3 regions of the Paenibacillus sp. FSL R7-0198 genome follow, and region 1 is predicted to be linked to each of the others. Evidence: predicted binding sites of a transcription regulator. Region 1 holds the regulator's gene; each other region holds the start of a gene.
The links. Region 1 encodes Rex, which represses fermentation and respiration genes when NADH is low (regulators of the CRP and FNR family bind a similar motif). Its sites were predicted from a motif close to TTGTGAAATATTTCACAA; they were not measured.

Region 2: a site for Rex is predicted at 5,480-5,497, ahead of nadA (quinolinate synthase NadA). Genes of this name have one in related genera too.
Region 3: a site for Rex is predicted at 4,287-4,304, ahead of MKY87_RS02860 (L-lactate dehydrogenase). Genes of this name have one in related genera too.

Annotation. Positions count from the first base shown of each region.
Region 1 is NZ_JBBOCB010000001.1:1,037,120-1,044,682, reverse strand. It holds gene panC (pantoate--beta-alanine ligase) at 1-508, shown strand, start outside; gene panD (aspartate 1-decarboxylase) at 501-884, shown strand; gene MKY87_RS04270 (tetratricopeptide repeat protein) at 1,002-1,625, shown strand; gene dinG (ATP-dependent DNA helicase DinG) at 1,768-4,629, shown strand; gene MKY87_RS04260 (redox-sensing transcriptional repressor Rex) at 4,848-5,501, shown strand; gene MKY87_RS04255 (amidohydrolase) at 5,488-6,795, shown strand; gene MKY87_RS04250 (DUF5590 domain-containing protein) at 6,835-7,365, shown strand.
Region 2 is NZ_JBBOCB010000001.1:3,744,020-3,751,582, forward strand. It holds gene MKY87_RS16120 (VWA domain-containing protein) at 1-117, shown strand, start outside; gene MKY87_RS16125 (serine/threonine protein kinase) at 101-1,048, shown strand; gene tilS (tRNA lysidine(34) synthetase TilS) at 1,093-2,532, shown strand; gene hpt (hypoxanthine phosphoribosyltransferase) at 2,585-3,124, shown strand; gene ftsH (ATP-dependent zinc metalloprotease FtsH) at 3,225-5,270, shown strand; gene nadA (quinolinate synthase NadA) at 5,570-6,508, shown strand; gene nadB (L-aspartate oxidase) at 6,544-7,563, shown strand, end outside.
Region 3 is NZ_JBBOCB010000001.1:700,339-707,901, reverse strand. It holds gene MKY87_RS02870 (hypothetical protein) at 1-1,826, shown strand, start outside; gene MKY87_RS02865 (hypothetical protein) at 1,890-3,098, shown strand; gene MKY87_RS02860 (L-lactate dehydrogenase) at 3,284-4,213, opposite strand; gene MKY87_RS02855 (WD40/YVTN/BNR-like repeat-containing protein) at 4,550-5,827, shown strand; gene MKY87_RS02850 (hypothetical protein) at 5,974-6,183, shown strand; gene MKY87_RS02845 (phosphotransferase family protein) at 6,398-7,177, shown strand; gene MKY87_RS02840 (SMI1/KNR4 family protein) at 7,386-7,563, shown strand, end outside.

The DNA.
Region 1 (7,563 bases):
CGGGGTAACGACCGTAGTCTCCAAACTGTTTAACATCGTACAGCCACAGCGTGCATTTTTTGGAATGAAAGACGCTCAGCAGGTTGCGGTCATTCAACAGATGGTGAATGATTTGAATATGCCTGTAGAAATTGTACCCTGTCCGATTGTTCGCGAAGAGGATGGGCTTGCCCTCAGTTCACGAAATGTCTATCTTAGCGCAGAACAGCGTACACAGGCATTGGTTCTGTCGAAGGCACTGCGTGCAGCTCAGGAAGCCGCAGATACAGGTGCAGCTATAAACGCTGCAGATATCCGTCGTATTCTGCGCGAGCAGATTGCAAGCTCACCGCTTGCCGTTATCGACTACGCCGAGATTCAGGCTTTTCCAAGTCTGGAGCCACTCGCAGATCAGGAGGAAGTTCAAGGACGTGATGATCTGCTCATCGCACTTGCGGTGAAATTCGGAAAAACAAGATTGATTGACAATATAAGGTTGCAAAAATCGGAGGTACTGTCCCATGTTTAGAACACTGATGAAATCCAAAATTCACCGGGCTACGGTAACGGAAGCCAACTTGAACTATGTGGGTAGCATTACCATAGATGAAGACTTGATGGAAACATCCGACTTGATGGAAAACGAGAAAGTGCAAATTGTGAACAATAACAATGGTGCACGTCTGGAAACTTATGTGATTCCAGGACCACGCGGAAGCGGGGTCATATGTCTTAACGGCGCAGCTGCACGTCTGGTGCAGCCTGGAGATAACGTCATTATCATTTCTTACGCCATGATGTCGCAAGAAGAGGCAAATACTCACAAACCAACCGTTGTATTTGTAGATGGACAGAATAAACCTGTACAAACGATGAAACAGGAAGTCCACGCAACAATTATGTAATCGACTGGTAAGGAGAATGAAATCGGCCCTTGAAGCAAAAAATGAGTACAGGTCACTGCACTAATCCATTTTTTCAAGGGTGGGGATGCATCGATGTTCCAGCATGTTTTCGCAGAAATGAACGACATGTTAGATGAAATTATCAAGAGCTATCCTTCCGCTGAAGGCCTGAACAAACAAGAATTGCTGCAAAAGTGGAACTTGCTTAAGCGGATGAGTGACGGAATGCTGGATGAATGGCTGATGTTTGAAGAAAAGATGAGCCAGGTGAGGGAGCGGGAGATGGATAAGCCTGCTTCCCTTGAACCGGAACAGGAAGCTGTTACCGCGCTGCCTGAACTCCATCTGGAATGTTTCAGTCGAGGTCAGGGCTATTTCAAACTACAGATGTATCCGCAGGCGATCATGCAGTTCTCCCGGGTTGTGACCGACCATCCGGAGAGTGCATTGACTCGCTTTTACCTGGCGCTCGCGTATCTGAATCTGGAACAAATGGCGGAAGCGGGGACACATTTGCAGCAGATCATGTACCTTAAGGGTTCACCTCGCTTAAAAGGGCTTGTATGTAACGCCCTGGGCTGTATTCAAGCCAAGCTTGCGAATCCCGAAGCTGCATGTTCACTCTTTGCACAGGCCCTTCAGTATGACCCGACATTGACCGAACCACTGTACAACATGGAAGCTTGCAGGTTGAACAGGGGAAAATTGCAATATGCTAATCAGCTGACGACCCTTCATTAAGCGGGAATTCGGCGACAAAAAAACGGTGTTCCCTCCTTTGGCATAGCGGCGGGGACACCGCTTTTTTGTCAGTTAATTTTCAAATCCCCTTTTTTTTGCTATGCTGTAACATAGACTGGAATGGAAGGGACCGTACATTGCAATGAAATTTGCCGTATTGGATTTCGAAACAACCGGCACGCAGTCCGACGGTGAGATTATACAGGCCGGACTTGCCATCATAGATCATGACTACAGCATAACTCAAATATATAGTTCTTATGTGAACCCTGGTGTACCGATTCCCCCGTTTATTTCGGGGTTGACGGGTATTACCGATGAAGATGTAGCGGACGCTCCTTCACTCGAAGAGATGATGATGGAGATGGTTCCGCTGCTTAATGATGTGGTGCTAGTTGGACACAACGTCGCTTTTGATTTTCACTTTTTGCAGAATGCTCTTGACCGTTGCGGTTATTTGCCGTTCACTGGCCGTATTCTGGACACGATTGATTTTCTGAAGATTACATTCCCATCACTGGGTTCTTATCAACTCGGTTATGTGTCTTCCGAATTTGGATTTCAACATGATCGCCCTCACCAGGCAGACAGTGATGCACTGGCGACAGCCTATGTGCTGCTCAAGTGTCTGGATGAGTTAAAGGAATTACCGCTCATAACGATTCAGCGCCTCAGTGACCTGTTTGCACCAGAAGACAGTGACTTGGGCTGGTTTTTGGACGGGATGCGCAGTGAGAAGGAAGCAGAGCCGATTCAGGATCTGGACGGACATACCTATTATCGTCAGCTTGCTCTTAATGTAAGTGATTGGACCGACATTGGTGCACCACGCGATGAGCGGGAGGCTAACCCCCTCGATGGTGTAAGCTTCGAACAGTTTATGGACCAGGTTCGGGAGAACCTGAAGGATACACTGGATCATTACGAAGAGCGTGAAGCGCAGACCCAGATGTTCAGCAGTGTAAGGCAAGCCCTGGATGAAGAGAAACATCTCTTGATCGAAGCTGGAACGGGTACCGGTAAATCTCTAGGGTATCTGTTGCCTGCTATTTACGAAAGTGTGAAGCAAGAACAGAAAGTTATGGTCAGCACGCATACGATCAATCTGCAGGAGCAATTGAGAGAGCGGGACATTCCGATGCTGACTCAAGTGGTTCCGTTCCCGTTTAAGGCTGCTGTATTCAAAGGACGTGGACATTACCTGTGCCTGCGCAAATTTGAACACAAAATCAATAAACGTGAATTCGCCACACCTAAAGAGGATTATTTCACAGCTGCTCAGATGATCGTCTGGCTTACGCAGACCGAAACCGGAGATGATGAGGAACTTAACCTTAGCGGACGCGGAGGGGACTTCTGGGAGACCGTACAGAGCGAATCCGAATCATGTCTGGGAAGATCCTGTCCATGGTTCCGCAAATGTTTCTACCATCGTGCCAAACATGAGGCAGGGTTGTCTGATATCGTAATCACCAATCACTCCAAATTATTTACGGATGTGAAAGCCGCGCATCAGCTGCTGCCAGCCTATGAGAGTCTTGTAATCGATGAGGCACATCATCTGGAGGATGTCGCTGGTAAACATCTTGGAATGCATATGAAATATTTCACTTTGGTTCATACACTGACCCGCCTGTTTAAAGACAGTCGTAATGGTCAGCTGCCTATGCTTCGTTCGCAGTTATCCGGGCATGAAAATTCGGTGCAATGGGGCTCCATGGTGGACCAGATGTTCCCGCTCGCTCTTGAGGTCAAGGAACTGTGGGATCGTATGAGCGATGCATTGTTTGGTCTGTTGCCTGAACGAAGTGATGCTTCACCGGGCGAGACGGGGCAATTTTCACTGCGTCTGAAAGCATCTCAGAAACCTGCAAAATGGCAGGAGTTGCAGGATCTGGAGAACCAGATCTATGTGACTCTGGGCGATTTGGTTCGCAAAGGGGACAAATTGCTGCTTGAAGTGAAAGAGGATCAGGATGATTATCAATCGGATAGTCTGATCACGGACATAACAGGATTACTGAAAGATCTGACCACATTGAAGGAGAATCTACGTTTCTTCATGCGTATGGATGACGCCAAAACGGTGTACTGGATGGAAGCCAGCGGCCAGTTCCGCAGTAAATCACTCCAGCTGTATGCCGTACCTGTAGATGTCAGTGCACAACTAAAGGATTTGTTTTTTGATAAAAAGAAAAGTGTTGTGCTTACATCAGCTACGCTTTCGGTAGATAAGTCATTCCAGTTCATGATTGAGCAGCTTGGCTTGCAGGAAGCTTCCGAGAATAATCGGTTGTTAACGTCGATGCTGCCATCACCTTTCAACTATCGCGATCAGGCACTTCTGGTGATTCCGCGTGATTTCCCGAGTGTGAAGGGAAGTGTGGGTGATGCGCACTTTGTTAATATGCTGGTGCAATCACTCGCAGAGACGGCAATTGCTACGCGTGGACGCATGATGGTTCTGTTTACTTCATACAAGATGTTGCGACAGGTCTATGATCCGCTGAAGGAGGCGCTGTCTGGCAACGACATCTCGTTGCTTGGTCAAGGCGTTGATAGTGGAAGTCGTTCCAAATTGACTCGCAGGTTCCAAGATGCCAAAGCAACAGTACTTCTGGGCACAAGCAGCTTCTGGGAGGGTGTAGATATCCCGGGAGAAGCGCTGACCTGTCTCGCTATTGTAAGATTGCCTTTCCAACCGCCGAATCATCCGTTGGTGGAAGCCAAGAGTGAGTTGCTTCAGGAACAGAAGAAAAATCCGTTCATGAAACTGTCCGTGCCACAAGCGGTCATTCGTTTCAAGCAGGGATTTGGCCGATTGGTGCGTACAGCAAAGGACAGAGGAATTGTCATTGTTTATGATACACGTGTGATTGAAGCGTACTATGGTAAATTCTTTTTATATTCATTACCAGGTCCCAAAATGGAGCATATGCTCACGGAGCAGATGGTTCCACGAATAACCGAGTGGTTGGAAAAACCTGCTAATGAACAAGAATAATGGTTGTTTTGTTCGTTATATCATTGCATGACACTATCGTTTGGCGTTAAACTTTATTAGATATTTCCGTATCCGATTAGAGCAGTTGCACGTAAGAACTTATAACCTAAATTACAAGGAGCATTCTGTATAAAATGTCACGTCTATCATTGAGTTTATACAGAATGCTCATCTTTTCATCTATTATTTTATCGTGGCCTTGGTAAGGGGGAGCAAGAATGAAATCGGATAAAATTTCGGAAGCGGTGGTACGACGTCTGCCTGTATACTTGCGCTATTTGAGCGAGTTGCACCAGCGTGAGGTGGCTACTGTTTCTTCTCAAGAGCTTGGACAAAGGCTGGATCTGAATCCGGCCCAAATTCGTAAAGACCTGGCTTACTTCGGTGATTTTGGTCGTAAAGGGATCGGGTATGATGTATCCTATTTGATCGAGAAAATTCGTCACATTCTCAAAATCGATCAGCAAATTAATGTAGCTCTGGTAGGTGCGGGTAACCTCGGACAGGCCTTGTCCAACTACAACGCATATCTGAAAGACAACATGAAGATTGTTGCTGTATTTGATGCATATGGACCGAAGATTGGTAGTCAAATCAACAGTTTGACGGTAAAGCCAATGAATGAATTGACGGAAGCGGTTAAAACGGATAACATCCGCATCGGTATTATTACGGTTCCGGATACGGAAGCCCAAAATGTAGCCGATCAGCTTATTGAATCGGGAATTGAAGCGATCCTTAATTTTGCACCAACAATTCTAAAAACACCGCCGCATATCCGCATTCACCATGCTGACTTTACAACGGATCTGCTTAGTTTGGCCTATTACTTGGAGACTGGAAAGGACGACGAGGAAGATGACAACAAATAGATGGGTAATTCACAACGGTAAATTTGCCGTTAATGAAGGCGGCACAACATGGAACGTTGTTCAAGGATACATGGTTGTTGAGAATGACAAGATTGTGCATATTGGTGAGACATTGCCGGATGGAGACGAAAATTGTACCAAAGTGGATGGAAAAGGATTGTTCTTCCTGCCGGGTCTGATCAATACGCATGGTCATGCAGCGATGTCGTTGCTCAGAGGGCACGGAGACGATCTTGCGTTGCAAGTATGGTTGCAGGAAAAAATGTGGCCGATGGAAGCGAAAATGACTTCAGAAGACGTATATTGGGGAACTTCGCTATCGGTGCTTGAAATGTTGAAAGGCGGAACTACAGCTTTCCTGGACATGTACGATCACATGGATCAAGTTGCCAAAGTTGTGGAGCAATCCGGCGTTAGAGCAGCACTGGCACGTGGTGTAATTGGGCTGTGCTCGGAAGAAGAGCAACTGCGGAAGCTGGAGGAGTCGGCAGCGTTTGCACGTGAGTGGAATGGACAGGCAGATGGTCGCATTACAACCGTAATCTCGCCACACGCACCATATACATGCCCTCCTGACTACATAGAGAAGCTTGTACAGGTCGCGAACGACCTAAACCTTCCTCTTCATACACATATGTCAGAAACGCTTCGTGAAGTCGAGCAGAACGTGGCTGATTATGGACTGCGTCCTGTAGCACATCTGGAGAAACTGGGCTTTTTCTCCCGTCCATCCCTGGTTGCACATGCGGTGCATCTGAATGACGAAGAGATTGAGATTCTGGCCCGTCATGATGTGGCTGTATCCCATAACCCGGGAAGTAACCTGAAACTCGCTTCCGGTGTTGCGCGTGTACCTGCGTTGCTGAAAGCAGGAGTTACCGTTTCACTCGGAACTGACGGACCAGCAAGTAACAACAACCTGGATATGTTCGAGGAAATGAGACTGGCTGCATTGATCCACAAAGGTGTATCTGGTGACCCGACGGCAGTGCCAGCAGGCGAAGCGTTACTACTCGGAACGTCATATGGAGCCAAATCAATCTTCTTGAACAATACCGGAGCACTCCAGGTCGGCATGAAGGCTGATTTTATCGCCTTGGACATTGAACAGGCACATTTCTATCCACATACAGACCTGATCTCACATACGATCTACTCGGCTTCTGCCAAAGATGTTGAGCACGTATGGGTGGATGGGAAACAAGTGGTGAAACATGGCGAATGTCTGACGCTGGATGAAGAGCGCATTTTGCGTGAGTCTCAATTGGCATTTGATGGTCTGCTTGCTCGTTAATTGCAGGATAGAGCATCATAGGGAAAGGAAGTTCGACTTTTGAAGAAAAAAAAGAAGTGGATATGGATTTCGCTGCTTGCACTGGTTCTGATTCTGTTTGGACTTCAGCGTTATTACGTCCATGTCACGCAGGACCAGCGCAAGGAAGAAGCGCTCGCCATACAGGCAGCACAGGAGCAACTGGGCATTACATCCTATGATGAATTGCGCAAGTACATCTGGGGAGACAAAGAAGGCTCTGACAACATCTACTGGACCCTGATCGGCAAAAACAAGGATAACCAGGATGTTATGGTCTGGGTTAAATTCGATGCAAACAATCAACCGGCTAAGGGTGCAAACGCTGTACACAGTGAGCTGCTGCAGAATGGCATGTCCGAAGCGCAGATCCGCAATCGCTTCAGTTCTGAAGTTCCTGCCGGCGAGATTAAGCGAATCATGCCTGGAGTTGTGAATGGAATATATGTGTGGCAAGTGTATTATAAAGACGGTACGCATAACCACTATCGTTTTTATCGTTTTAGCAACGGAGAACAGGTGGACCTGGTCTACACACTCCCGAACAGCTAGAACAAATAGAGTGACGTAGCTAGAGAATGAATGAAACAAAAGAACCGGCAGACGGATATCCGACTGAACCGGTTCTTTGTGTTGCCCATAAACTTAAATAATTTAAATAGTTAAAATTAATAATTTATTCATATTTTCGCCTTCGAAATTGTATATACGATGTGATATACTCAGATATGTACTCAAAGTTACATTCAA
Region 2 (7,563 bases), 2.7 Mb from region 1:
CCTGCAATTCAGAAGGTGATTGATTTTTACCGTTATGGTACACTGGAGAAACAGCAGGAAATAGAAGGGAACTATCGCATTGAAAGAGAAGGGATGCTCGGTGACAACGTTGTCTGACGCCTCTTTCCCGCCAGGAACAGTGGTTACAGGGAAATGGAATCGCAGTCGTTACACGATTCGGAAGCTACTGGGCAAAGGAGCCAATGGCATCGTTTTTCTTGTCCAACGGGGTGAAAATGGCAAACACTACGCGCTAAAAATGGGATTTGATCCGGTAGATCTGCAATCGGAAGTCAATGTGCTCAAATCTTTTCAACTACAGCGTAATCATGAAGCCCTTCGGCAGAGCGGCATTCCTTCCTATCTTAAAGATGTGGATGATTATGCCGTTCGTGGCCGGGATATTCCCTTTTATGTGATGCGTTACGTTAGAGGTGAGGCTCTTCATCACTTCATTCGGCGTCAGGGAACAGACTGGACACTTCTGGTTGGACTTAGGCTCTTGCAGAAGCTGGCACAATTGCATCAGGCGGGATGGGTGTTTGGTGATCTTAAACCCCAGAATGTGCTGGTATCCGATTATGGGCAGGTGGAATTGATCGACTACGGCGGAGTTACGTCTATTGGTCGAAGCGTTAAGCAGTTCACCGAATGGTATGATCGGGGCTTCTGGAATGCAGGCAGCCGTACAGCAGATGGTACCTATGATGTGTTTGCATTTGCATTATTGTTGATTCATGTACTTGAAGCAGACGCGCTCAAGGCACTGGCAGCAGAAGGATTACCGCAACTGCGAAGTGTGAATCAGCTCGTAGCGCTGGTGGAGCGCAGTGAACGACTGGGTCCTTTTCGCAATTGGACGATTCAGGCACTACGAGGTCAGTTTCGTGATGCAGGTCATGCGGCACAAGCGTGGAAGGAAATGATGGCTCGTCCCACGCCACTTCGCCGTCGTTCCAAAAGTACAACACCGCGCTGGCTTAAGAACGCATTCGCTGTATCTGTGATATTACTTATTGGAGTGCTCATCTATGCACTACGTTTCTGATCTGTGAGAGTGCATATACATAACGCAAGGAATGAGGAACAGGTATGGAGGCTTTACGCTGGAACATGCTGGTGAAGAACGTGCTGGATGCAGCGGAAGAGCATCAGTTATGGGTTCCCGGGGATCGGATTATCGTCGCAGTATCGGGCGGGCCGGACTCGGTGGCTTTTTTGCATATCATGCACGAGATCAGCAAGCGGCATGTCCCGCTTGAATTGATCTGTGCGCATGTGCATCATGGTTTCCGTCCCGAATCTGATGATGAAGCGGAGAAAATGATGGAACTGGCACAGCAGCTTGGCATTGCATTTGAATGGACCAAGGCCGATGTTCCTTCATATATGGAGCTAACAGGTCAAGGACCACAGGAGGCAGCCCGCAACAAGCGATACGCTTTTCTACATGAAGTAGCTACCAAATATAATGCGGCAAGCATCGCTTTGGCACATCATGCGGATGATCAGGCGGAGACAGTCATGCTTCATTTGCTTCGTGGAACCGGCTTGTCGGGACTCTCAGGAATGAAGTTTAAAAGGCGAGAAAAAAATGTGGAACTTATTCGTCCATGCCTTCGTATAAACAAGACAGACCTTGTAGAAGCTTGTAATACCCAGGGTTTTATGTATTTCAATGATGAAAGCAACGCCTTGCGTAAATATCGGCGTAATGCCATTCGCTTGGATGTGCTTCCTTTTTTGGGGCAGTATAATGGACAACTCACGCCGTCATTGAATCGGCTTGCCGAAATTGTGGGTGATGAAGACGATTTCATGGAGCAGAGTGCATATGACACATACAGGTGTCTAGTGCAGGTGAACGGCGGAAGGCAAACCTTTGAGGTGCCTTCCTTCTTGAAGTTACATGTCGCTTTACAACGAAGGTTGATTAAACTAATATTGAATTATCTGCCTTTGGACAGTGATTTTGTCGACTTTACCCGTATAGAAACCATTCGACGCAAGGTCATGGAGACCCATGTGACGACCTGGAGCCTGGATATAGGACAGACACTCGCCTGCACTCGGGAGTATAATCTGATTTCTTTTGGCATACGGACGGACGTACAGGATCAATCTTACGAGTATCGTCTTGCGCAATGGAGTGGAACTTATGAGCTTTCACTCACCCCAATTAATCGATATATTCGGTTGATGACGGTGAGTCCCGAGGACTATCATGTACCGGAATCGGCGGATCAAGCCGCGTTTGATGCGGATCAACTGCTTATGCCGCTGGTTGTGCGTTCACGGTTACCTGGAGATACCATGAAAGTAATGGGATTAAACGGAAGCAAAAAGGTGAAAAATATTTTCATCGATGAGAAAATCCCCCCATCTGTCCGTCCACGTATTCCTGTGGTATGTGATGGAGCAGGTCATATCATCTGGTTACCGGGTGTTCGACGGTCCAATGTGGCTCCTGTCAGGGAGGGCACTTCCGCAATCCTGTACATGACTGTAGGCGATTCAGCGATTCAGGGGTAGTGGTTATGGTTCAGGTAAGGCTTTCATAGTATAACTTAGGAGGTTCGCACAGTTGCAGAACGACATTCAGGAAGTATTGATCAGTGAAGAAGAAATTCAGAGTAAAGTCAAGGAATTAGGCGCAACACTAAGTGCCGAATATGCAGACCGCAATCCTTTGGTCATTTGTGTGCTCAAGGGTGCGTTTATATTTATGGCTGATTTGGTTAAAAACATAACGGTACCTGTTGAAATGGATTTTATGGCGGTATCCAGTTACGGCGCTTCCACCAAGTCATCCGGTGTTGTCAAAATCATTAAGGATCTGGATGTATCCGTTGAAGGACGGGAAGTTTTGATTGTCGAAGATATTATCGACAGCGGACTTACACTCAGCTATCTGATTGAACTGTTAGAAAACCGCGGTGCCGAATCGGTGCGTGTGGTTACGCTGTTCGACAAGCCTTCAGGCCGTAAAGTTGAGTTGGAAGCTCATTACACAGGCTTTGACATTCCTGACGCGTTCATCGTTGGTTACGGTTTGGATTTTGCGGAGAAGTACCGGAACCTGCCCTATATCGGGATTTTGAAGCCGGAAGTCTATAGTAGCTAATATCCTGCCCGACCCAAGCCTTGAGCTGTTCTTGGCTTCTGTTGAGAAGCCATGTCGGGCTATGTTAAAATAATTAAAGTGTCTCGAGAGGAGGTAGGGGATGAATCGGTTCATCCGGAATTCTGGTTTTTATTTGATTCTTTTTTTAGTTGTGGTGGGGATAGTCCAGTTCGTCAGCAATGGCGGCGAAGCCACCGATAATCCTAGATATGATCAGTTGCGTGCAGCGATCAAAGCCAACAATGTCTCTGAATTGACGGTTCAATTCAACGGTCAAACGTATCTCGTGACCGGTCAATACAAGAAGGCACCTGATGGCGCCAAATCAGAAAATTTCTCAACGTATATTCCTCCTACGGATGAGGCAATTAGTGAGCTTGTAGCTGCAAGTGAAACTAACAATTTCCAATATCATCAGGAGCCAATGAAAGGTGACAGCATCTGGTTGACGTTGCTGACTTCCTTTATTCCTTTGATCATTATGTTCCTGCTGTTCTTCTTCCTGTTTAATCAGGCTCAAGGCGGCGGCGGTAAAGTAATGAACTTTGGTAAAAGCCGTGCTCGTCTCTATAACGAAGAGAAGAAGCGGGTTACATTTGAAGATGTTGCGGGTGCTGACGAAGAGAAACAGGAACTTGTTGAGGTTGTAGACTTCCTCAAGGACCCTCGTAAATTCGCAGCAGTAGGTGCACGGATTCCTAAGGGTGTATTGCTCGTAGGCCCTCCAGGTACAGGTAAAACGTTGCTCGCTCGTGCCGTAGCCGGTGAAGCGGGTGTACCATTCTTCAGTATTTCAGGTTCCGACTTCGTTGAAATGTTTGTCGGTGTCGGTGCATCACGTGTACGTGATTTGTTTGAAAATGCGAAGAAAAATGCGCCATGTATCATCTTTATCGATGAGATTGATGCTGTAGGACGTCAGCGTGGTGCTGGTCTTGGTGGTGGTCACGATGAGCGTGAGCAAACACTCAACCAGTTGCTCGTTGAAATGGACGGTTTCGGAGCTAACGAAGGTATTATCATCGTAGCTGCAACGAACCGTGCAGATATTTTGGACCCTGCCTTGCTGCGTCCAGGACGTTTTGACCGTCAAATTACGGTTGACCGCCCTGATGTAAGAGGTCGTGAAGCTGTCCTGAAAGTACATTCCCGTAATAAACCACTGACTAAAGATGTGAAGATGGATATTATCGCGAAGCGTACAACAGGTTTCTCTGGGGCAGATTTGGAGAATCTCTTGAACGAAGCGGCATTGCTAGCAGCACGTCGTAATCGTAAAGATATTTCCATGAAAGAAGTTGACGAAGCGATTGACCGTGTCATCGTTGGTACGGAGAAGAAAAGCCGTGTCATCAGTGATCGTGAGAAACGAATCGTTGCTTATCACGAAGCAGGCCATACCATTGTAGGATACTTCCTGGAACATGCTGATATGGTACATAAAGTGACCATTATCCCACGTGGACGTGCGGGTGGATATGTAATCATGTTGCCAAAAGAAGACCGTATGCTGGTTACCAAGCAGGAACTGTTGGATAAAGTAACCGGACTTCTCGGAGGTCGTGTAGCTGAAGAATTGTTCATCGGAGAGATTGGTACTGGTGCATACAGTGACTTCCAGCAAGCGACAGGTATTGTTCGCAGCATGGTTATGGAATACGGTATGAGTGAGAAATTGGGACCTATGCAATTCGGAAGTTCACAAGGACAGGTATTCCTTGGTCGGGATATCGGTCATGAACAGAATTACTCGGATTCCATTGCGTATGAGATTGATCAGGAAATGCAACGCTTTATCAATGAATGTTATGAGAAATGTAAGGACTTGCTTGTTAAACATTCAAAAGAGATGCATCTGATCGCTCAAACTTTGCTTGAGGTAGAGACTTTGGAAATGGATCAGATCAAGCAATTGATCGAAACTGGTTCCTTAACTCCAAAAGCAGAGAACGACAATGATGGTGAAGGCACACCAACTGAAGGCGGAGAGCCAATCATCGACAACATCGGTGATGTGCGTGTCCGTATTCAAGGTAAAGATGAAACGCCTGAGCCACCAGCCGGAGATATCCCAAACGAAGCTCCGAATCTGGAAAAGGGTAATAACAATAACCCGGATGATGGCGGAACGAAGCCAACGTCTTAATGCATAATACATCTGGCTAGGACAGCAGGTGAAATCAGGAGAGCCCTCGGGCTCTCTTTTTTTATCCATTATTTCAAAAGAGGATAGATAAAGATAAACGGGAGTTAGATGGCGAACCAGTTAGCAAACAGGTGGTTAAGGCGCTGTACTGGGCCTTTTTCATTTATTGACAGAGTCGTGAACGTTGTGTAAATTAGTTGTTAAACCGCTTGTGATTCGTTTCTCAAGCGAAGTTAACGACTTAGGTTAGCCCTACGAAACAGCGCATGACGCTGTCCCGATAAAGGAGAGGATCACAGGTGGAAGCTCTGGCTTTAGAGCGCAAGGCTGAGATGAACCGCGAGCTGCGTGAGCGGCTGATGGAATTGAAGAAGGAACGTAATGCCATTATTCTTGCCCATTATTATCAACGTGATGAAGTACAGGAGGTTGCTGACTTCCGCGGAGATTCGTTTCTGTTAGCCCAGAAGGCAGCACAAACAGATGCAGATGTGATTGTTTTCTGTGGTGTTCATTTTATGGGTGAAAGCGCTAAAATTTTGGCGCCGAACAAAACAGTTATTATTCCGGATGAACGTGCGGGCTGCCCGATGGCAGATATGGTGAACGTGGATGGACTACGCAGATTGAAAGCACAACACCCTAACGCCAAGGTTGTTACTTATATCAATTCCTCGGCTGAGATTAAGGCTGAGACTGACATCTGTTGTACTTCAGCGAATGCGGTTCGGGTTATTCAATCGGTGGATTCTGACGAAATTATCTGGGTACCTGATAAAAATCTGGGACATTATGTGCAGCAGCATACAGACAAGAAAATGATTATCTGGGAAGGTTACTGCAACACGCATGATATGCTCACAGTCAAAGATGTCGTGGAGATGCGAGCCAAGCATCCAAATGCAGAGTTTGTTGTTCATCCAGAGTGTCGACCTGAGGTTGTAGAGATGGGTGATTTTGTAGGTAGCACAACAGCTATTCTGGAGTATTGCAAAAATTCATCAGCGAAGGAATTTATCGTAGGTACCGAAGATGGTACAGGATATCAGCTTCGTCTGGATAGTCCGGATAAACAGTTCCACTTTGCTACCAAGTTTCTTGTATGTCCCAATATGAAGGTGAACAACTTGAAGAAACTGGTGAAATGCCTGGAAACGATGAAGCCGCAAATCTACGTGCCACCGGTTGTTGCCGACAAAGCCAGAGAATCACTAGAGCGCATGTTGTTGGTAAAATAGGATGCGCTACTCTTGCTCCAAGACAGGTGAATAACATGATACCGCAATATTTAGTTGATTTTGATCTGTCTGCGCTACCCATGGTAGAGACGGATGTATTGGTTATAGGCTCAGGGATTGCTGGTTTGTTTACTGCCATTAAGGCAAGTGAACAACAACGTGTATTAATGATCACGAAGAAGTCATTACTTGAAAGTAACACCAGATATGCGCAGGGAGGAATCGCTGCGGTTATTGCTGAGGATGATTCACCTGCATACCACTTGCAGGACACACTTGTTGCAGGAGCGGGCTTATGCCGCTCCGAGGCGGTAGAGGTATTGGTGAATGAGGGTCCGGACGGAGTGAAGGAACTGATTCGTTTAGGTACTTTGTTTGATCTGGAGAACGGCGAGTTGGCATTGACGCAGGAAGGTGCGCATAGCCACCGCCGTATTTTGCATGCCAACGGGGATGCCACGGGATATGAGATTGTACGTGCACTTGCTGTCGAAGTGAATGAGCATCCTGGGATTGAAGTATGGGATGAGCATTTTGTTGTTGACCTGATTACAGAGCGAGGGGAATGCATTGGCGCACTGGTTCAGAAGGATGACGGATCGCAAGTATTCGTGAAGGCACAGGCAACCGTTCTTTGCTCTGGTGGGGCAGGACAACTATACCGATACACAACGAACCCCGACGTAGCTACTGCCGATGGTGTAGCGATGGCTTATCGGGCTGGTGCTATCGTGCGTGACATGGAATTCATCCAATTTCATCCCACCTCTCTTTGTTACCCGGGGGCCCCGCGTTTTCTTGTGTCAGAAGCAGTACGCGGCGAAGGAGCATATCTGCGCAATGTGAAGGGCGAACGCTTCATGGATCGTTATCATGCCCAGCTTGAACTAGCACCACGCGATATCGTGGCACGAGCGATTGTTAGTGAGATGGAGTCCACCAACAGTACCTTTGTGTATTTGGACATTACGCATGAACAGCCAGAGATGATCAAGCATCGGTTCCCTACCATATATGAGACTTGTATGCGTTATGGATTAGACATGACAACGGAC
Region 3 (7,563 bases), 340 kb from region 1:
GAGCAACTGGGGCAACAGGAGTAACTGGAGCTACTGGAGTAACTGGTGTAACTGGAGCAACAGGAACCACTGGAGTAACTGGAGTAACCGGAGCAACTGGAGCCACAGGAGCAACTGGAGCCACAGGAGCAACTGGGGCAACAGGAGTAACTGGAGTTACCGGAGTAACTGGAGCTACTGGAGTAACTGGTGTAACTGGAGCAACAGGAACCACTGGAGTAACTGGAGAAACTGGAGCAACAGGAACCACTGGAGTAACTGGAGAAACTGGAGCCACAGGAGCTACTGGAGTAACTGGAGCCACAGGAACCACTGGAGAAACTGGAGCCACAGGAGCAACTGGGGCAACAGGAGTAACTGGAGTTACCGGAGTTACTGGAGTAACTGGTGTAACCGGAGTAACTGGTGAAACTGGAGCAACAGGAACCACTGGAGCCACAGGAGCAACTGGAGCAACTGGAGTTACCGGAGCAACTGGAGTTACCGGAGTGACTGGAGTGACTGGTGCAATTGGAGATACTGGAGTAACTGGTACAACAGGAGTCACTGGAGTTACTGGTGTAACCGGAAATACTGGTGTAACTGGAGCAACCGGTGAAACTGGAGCTACTGGTACAGTAGACCCTACCGTAACTATAGTGGGAGTAGGCCCAAATGTTAGTTCTGAATTTAGTGAATTAAGAACAAGTGAAAAAACACCGATTATTGAATTAACTTCGGTATATGGCCTATCTAATCTAAGAGACATCGTCTCTACTTTGGGTGCTGCAACGGTTGGAACCAACAACACAGAGTTTCAACTAACCACGACAGCATCTGGAGCAGATACGGCAATACTTCAAAGCTCAGAACGGGGAAGGTATGAGTCAGGGTATGCTGGAGAAGCGGGAATCGGTGTGCGATTGCCTGTTGCCCCTACAGGAACACAAGTGGTAAGATGGGGGCTTTTTGATGACCAAAATGGTTTGTTTTTTGGCCAGAGTGTGGCAAACGGAATTTTTGTAGCAGTCAGAAGAGCAGGAACTGACACGATTATTCCTCAAGCTTCCTGGAACGTTGATAAATTAGATGGAACCGGTCCTAGCGGAGCTACACTTAGTCTGGCTAAGGGGAATATATTTCAAATTTTATTTACTTGGTACGGTTATGGAGTCATTGAGTTTAGAGTTGTTATTCCTGATCCTACGACTTTAGCGCAGGAAGTAATTACCGTTCAACGATTCTCACCAAGCGGGCAAACAAGCTTGGCCGACCCTAATCTTCCTCTTCGTGCTGAAATCTCGAATAATGGAACAGCATCTGCACTTAATTTATTTGTTGGAGGAAGACAATATAGCATTGTGGGCAGATATAGTCCGGTATTCAGAATTACTTCTGAAAGAAGAACCGTAACTGCAACCGGGACTCTTACACCAATTTTGTCCTTCCAAAGAAAAGCAACTTTCCCGGCAGGTTCAGGCCGAACGAATTCAGTCAGTGTAAAACTTGAAGGGATCGACCTTGTAACCTCAGACGATATATACTACCAGATCATATTAGGCGGAACCATTAATGGAGCCTTTGCGACGTATCCAACGGCAACGACGAATATTCCAAACTCGGAGACAGGTCTGTTAGTAAATAGCACGCTAACGACAATTACTGGAGGTCAGGTACTACTACAAGGCTTAGCAGCTGGCGTAGAAGGCAGTGCCAGAATTTTAGCTTCTGCGTCATTATTGGATTTTCAATTACCAGACACTGAATTTGTCACGCTGGCTGTAGCTAACTTAAGTGGTGGTACGAATTCTGTCACCGCAACCTTTAGTGTCACTGAAGAATGGTAGTTAATAAAAGCGGGGAGAAGAATATTTACTTCTTCTCCCTCTTTCTGCAAAGGAGGAGAAACATTGTCAGATATTATCATCTCCAATATTGGGCCAAATGTCAGTTCGCAATTCGATGAGTTGCGTGTAGCACAAAAAACTCCAATTGTGGAGCTAACCTCTGTGTATGGTTTATCGATCCTTAGAGATGCAGTTACGATTACTGGTGCTGGCACGGTTACAAATAACGCGACTGAGTATAATTTGAGCAACTCTGCCAGTGGCGTAGACTCAGCCATTTTAGAAAGTGTATTGCGAGGACGATATGAACCGGGTTATGCAGGAGAGGCGGGGATAGGGGTTCGAATTCCTTCTCTGCCAATAGGTAACCAAGTGGCGCAATGGGGATTATTTGATACTCAAAACGGAGCCTTTTTTGGAGTGAACAGTACTACGGTGTTTGTAACCGTGCGTAGAGCAGGAGTTGATACGACAGTTCCTCAAAGCTTATGGAATGTAGATCCATTAAACGGGACAGGACCAAGCGGAGCTACACTAAACTTATCAAAAGGGAACATATACCAAATTGTGTTTACATGGTATGGTTACGGAGTGATTGAATTTAGAGTGGTTATCCCTGATCCCGTAACGTTAGCCCAAGAGGTAATTACCGTTCATCGATTCTCCCCAACAGGGCAAACAAGCTTTGTTGATCCAAATCTTCCGTTAAGAGCACAAGTTGCTAATAATGGAACCGGTGCTGCTTATAGTATATTTGTGGGTGGAAGACAATATAGTATTATCGGCAAATATGAACCAACCTATAGAGTCACTTCCGAAAGAAGAAGAATAACAAATGTTACATCAACGTTAACACCCGTAATTTCATTTACAAGAAAAGCTGTGTTTCCAGCGGGTTCGGCTAGAACGAATTCGGTTCAGGTGAATTTGGAAGAAATCAATGTTATTTCATCCGTAGATCTAAGTTACCAAGTGCTTGTGGGAGGGACGTTAAATGGAGCTTTTGTTAATTTTCCCACAGCTACAACGATTATTCCTGATAGCGAGACCGCACTACTAGTCAACAATACCTCTACAACAATTACAGGTGGAGAAGTGGTGTTTCAAGGCATTACAGGAGGGGGAGCAGGGAATACCAAAATATTGGCCTCTCAAGAACTTTTGGATTTCACTCTTCCGGAGAATCAGGTTGTAACTTTAGCCATATTGAATATTGGTGGTCCAGGCTCGAACACAGTTGATGTGGTATTTAGAGTAACTGAGAGTTGGTAATTAGTAATTAGTAATACCCTGTAGCTGTAGACATTGAATGATTCAAAATCCAGAAATCAAAAAAATGTTCAAAGATTAGAATTGACGGAATAAATGTTATGTAAACTAAATAAAAATTAGAAAAAAAATAACCCCCTGAATACTCCTTAATACAGGAATACAGGTGGTTATTTTTTATACGTGGATTACTCCAATCCAGCGATCTGTTCTTTTAATTTGTTAGCAGATGCCTGGAAAGCCACTTTCTCGGATTCATTCAACGGAAGAGGCAGAATCTCGCGCACACCGTTGCGATCGACTACACATGGAACACCCAGATAAACATCCGATACGCCATTGTAATCTTCAAGCAACGTGGATACGTTCAGAACGGAGCCTTCGTTGCCGAGAATTGCAGCTACAATGCGGTCCAGAGCAAGTGCGATTGCATAGGAAGTTGCTCCTTTGGCATTAATAATCTCATACGCTGCATTTTTGGTACGGTCGAAGATATCCTGTTGTGTTTCTTCATCCAATTCCAGATCTGTTCCTGCAACGTTAGCCAGGCTCCATACCGGTACTTCGGAATCTCCATGCTCACCAATAATATGTGCGTGAATACTACGCGGGTCGATCCCTTTATTCTTACCAATCAGGTAACGGAAACGTGCGCTGTCGAGCAATGTACCTGAACCGATGACACGGGAAGCAGGCCATCCACTTTGTTTCCATGAAGTATAGGACAAAATATCTACAGGATTGGTTGCAATCAGTAAAATACCATGAGAATTCACTTCAGTAATACGTTCAATGATATCTTTGAAAATGCTTGCATTTTTCTTCAGCAGATCAATCCGGGTTTCGCCCGGCTTCTGGGAAGCACCCGCTGTAATAATAATGATATCTGCATCTTTGCAGTCGGAATAATCGCCAGCCCATACTTTCACGCCTCCCGTAAATGGAAGACCGTGGTTCATATCGAGCATTTCTCCTGTTGCTTTATCATGATTCACATCCACAAATACCAACTCGGACGAACGCTGTCTCAACATTAGCGTGTATCCCGTTGTTGTTCCCACCGCACCCATGCCTACAATCACGACACGACTTGGTTTCAGAGCTGCACTATTTGTCATGTTCATATCCTCTCCTTTTTGGTTTATACTCCCATCCATATTAAGGGATTAGAGAGTATAAAGCGAGTGTTGTCTATAAAATAGTTCACATTTCATGTCTTTTTACCAATTATTCCGTCGAAAAACAGTTTAGGATAAAATTAATGGTAATAAATGTGCGACATCTAGCCTAGAGCATCAGCTGGAAAAAGGGAGCGGGCAGCGCATACGTAGCCAATGAGCCTTTTACATAAGGTTTGTGGTAGAATAGGAGCAGTGGATTCTGATGAATCGTAAATAAAACGCCATAGGACAGGCATGCGCGCCTGTATATTGGATGAGAGAGGTGGAACCCACTTGCGTTCGCAATGGATTAAAATCGCGCAGACAGCATTGCTGTCTATAGGTATAGCAGCTGTATTGGCTGCATGCACCGACTCAGATCAACCTCCGGTAGCAGAACCTCCGCAGCAGCAGGAGGACGCCGGGAATACAGGGCAGACATTAACTGTCGTTCCCCCTGTGAACAGTACAGAATCTGCAGATATGGCCAAGTACCAAATACAGACCCGTTTGACCGATTTTCAGTTGCTCAATGACAACGGAGGATTGGCGTGGGGTGTGACGCGGAATGCGCTGCGTCTGTACTACACTCAGGATCAGGGAAAGACCTGGACCAATATTTCACCTTCGGAAAATGTACAATTTCCGGCTAACCCTAAATATGGACAAAGCATTTATTTTGTAGATCGTGCACATGGTTGGATTGTTCGTGAAGGCATGGGTGGAACAGATACCATGGTGCTTCGCACCAACAATGGGGGCGTAACTTGGAGCCTGTCTTCTCTGTCCAAAACGGATAAAGTGACCGCGATCTCATTTGTATCTCCTGAGAAAGGCTGGATTCTCACCACGGTTGATACCGCTATTGGTAAACAGGACAAGAAACTTCACTTCACCGAGGACGGTGGAATCACTTGGAACCGCATGTCATCCAGTGATGAAGACGGCAAACAGGAAGCAGAAGAGATTTCCAAACGTGGATACACAACGGGGATGACTTTCTCCGATCCAAAGCATGGTTTCTTAACAGCGCTTGAGTTCGGTACACCGAAGTTGTATGTAACATCAGACGGCGGAGAGAACTGGGATACTGGACCATCCTTTTTTGATCGAAACAAATTCAACGGGTGTGGTAATTTCAGTGTTAGTTCACCACAATTTTTTGGACGTGAAGCGCAGTCAGCCTGGATATCAATGTCCTGTTCCCAAGGGGAGAGCACGACATTCAATGGATTCTTTACCACCGATGGAGGAAAGAGCTGGAAGCTGTCCAATTTCACTTTAAACAAACAAACGGGTCCGAATCGTAACCTTTCACCGGTATTTCTGAACGCTTTAGAAGGTTGGGCGATGCAAAAGGGCATAACCTACTACACCAAGGATGCGGGAAAAACATGGAGCGCTCTTCCTTCAAGTAGTGTACTGGAGAAAATTCTCGAAGACTATCCTGAAATTGTGAAGATGCAGATGGTTACCTCCAAGCTTGGCTGGATACTGGTTGAAAATACAGATGCTAAAAGATCGTTGTTATTGCAAACGGTGGACGGCGGTGTACATTGGAAAGTGCTTTAAAAGTAGAGTGTTGTAGATGTGAATAGATAAGGAAAGTGAGGAGCCAGAGGGTTCCTTTTCTTTTTTTGTTTAGTTTGTGAAATAAATCACAAATAAATCCACTAGAAGGTGATATATTTAACTCAACAAGAGAAGGAGTGATGAAGATGATAACCAACGGTCAAACTCAATTCACGCAGGCGGATGAATTAACCAGATATATGCTTCAATTATGCTACACATGTGACGATGCGAATCGTTGTACCACAGAGGAAGCAGTGAAGGCTTGCATGGCAGAACACGCACAGGCAGACCAGCCCGAACCAGCCGAAGGTGAAGATGTAACTCGCGGGTTTATGGATCTAATGTACGCATAGGCTTATGATTCACGGATCATTCACAGAGAACGCTCCTGCGGGAGGGTTCTTTTTGATTTGTAGAGAAATGTATGCGCTTTTAAATGTACTACGCAAATATTGCAGTATGGGTTATTATAGAAATAATTAAGGTAAATCACTCAAAATGTGGATTTTTTTGACTTTATCTGAAAGAGAAAGGGCATCAGAGAGTAGAAAGGATGAAACCATGAACGTGAATATTCAGGATCTCCCAAATGAAATAAAAGAACATATAGGGAAAGTTCAGAAAATCACTTTTACTAAGCAAGGTCATACTTCTACTGTGGCTATACTGGATACGTTTGATCAAAAGTACGTCATCAAGAAGACAGAAAACGATCTTTATAATGAATGGTTATTAGATGATTATAAGGTGCTCCAATACCTTTACCATACCGGACTCCCTGTTCCAAAGGCATATTTATTTCATATTGAGGACACATCGAGATGGCTTCTGATGGATTACATTGATGGAATAAGTTTAAGAGAATTTCTCTCTACGATGCCTGACCTCCAAAGTAAAGAAAAAGCGATTTTTAACTTTGGGCTTTGTTTAAAGAAAATACATGAATGCTCTTGTCCTGTTGAATTATTGAACAATGACACTCCTTGGTTAGAGACAATGCTTAATAAAGCAGAATATAATCTTACTCACTTTGCTGTAGACGGATCAGAAGAACTACTTCAACAGTTGAAAGAAGGAAGACCAAAACCAATAGATAACACTTTCATCCATGGAGATTTTACTATAGATAATGTGCTAGTTAATGATTGCAATATTGTTGGAGTTATTGACTGGGCAGGAGCAGCTTATGGCGATCCAAGATATGATGTAGCGTTAGCCATTAGACCGAAACATAATGCTTTTGATAATGAAAGAGATAGAGAAATATTTTATAAAGGGTATGGAAAGTTAAGAATAACGGACGAAGAATACAATTATTTTGAAGATGGGATATATAACTTCTTTTAGTCTGGCTATAAATCATGTTCTTTCAGATTAAAAAATGTACCGTTTCAGTCATTTGAATCTTGATCTGTTGAGTGCATTAGAGAAGTAAGTTCACACGAACACAACCGCACGCACTATCCACATAGCAACTAGCGATTGAGCTTAATTCGGAGGAAGTCGTGAACTCAAGACCTGTATACGATAACTTTAAGCAAAGGGATGAAATCTTATGGAATCTTCGGAAATCTTCAATATAGTTGAGTTAACTTTAGAGGGTTTGAAGAAAAGATTAGATAGTAATAATTCATTATTAATACAAGGTTCAACTGGTTATAGTGAGCCTGCAAGATTTACGTTTTATCCGGGTTCATCTAATCAGGAGATCGATTCTTTATTTGAAGAGTTAA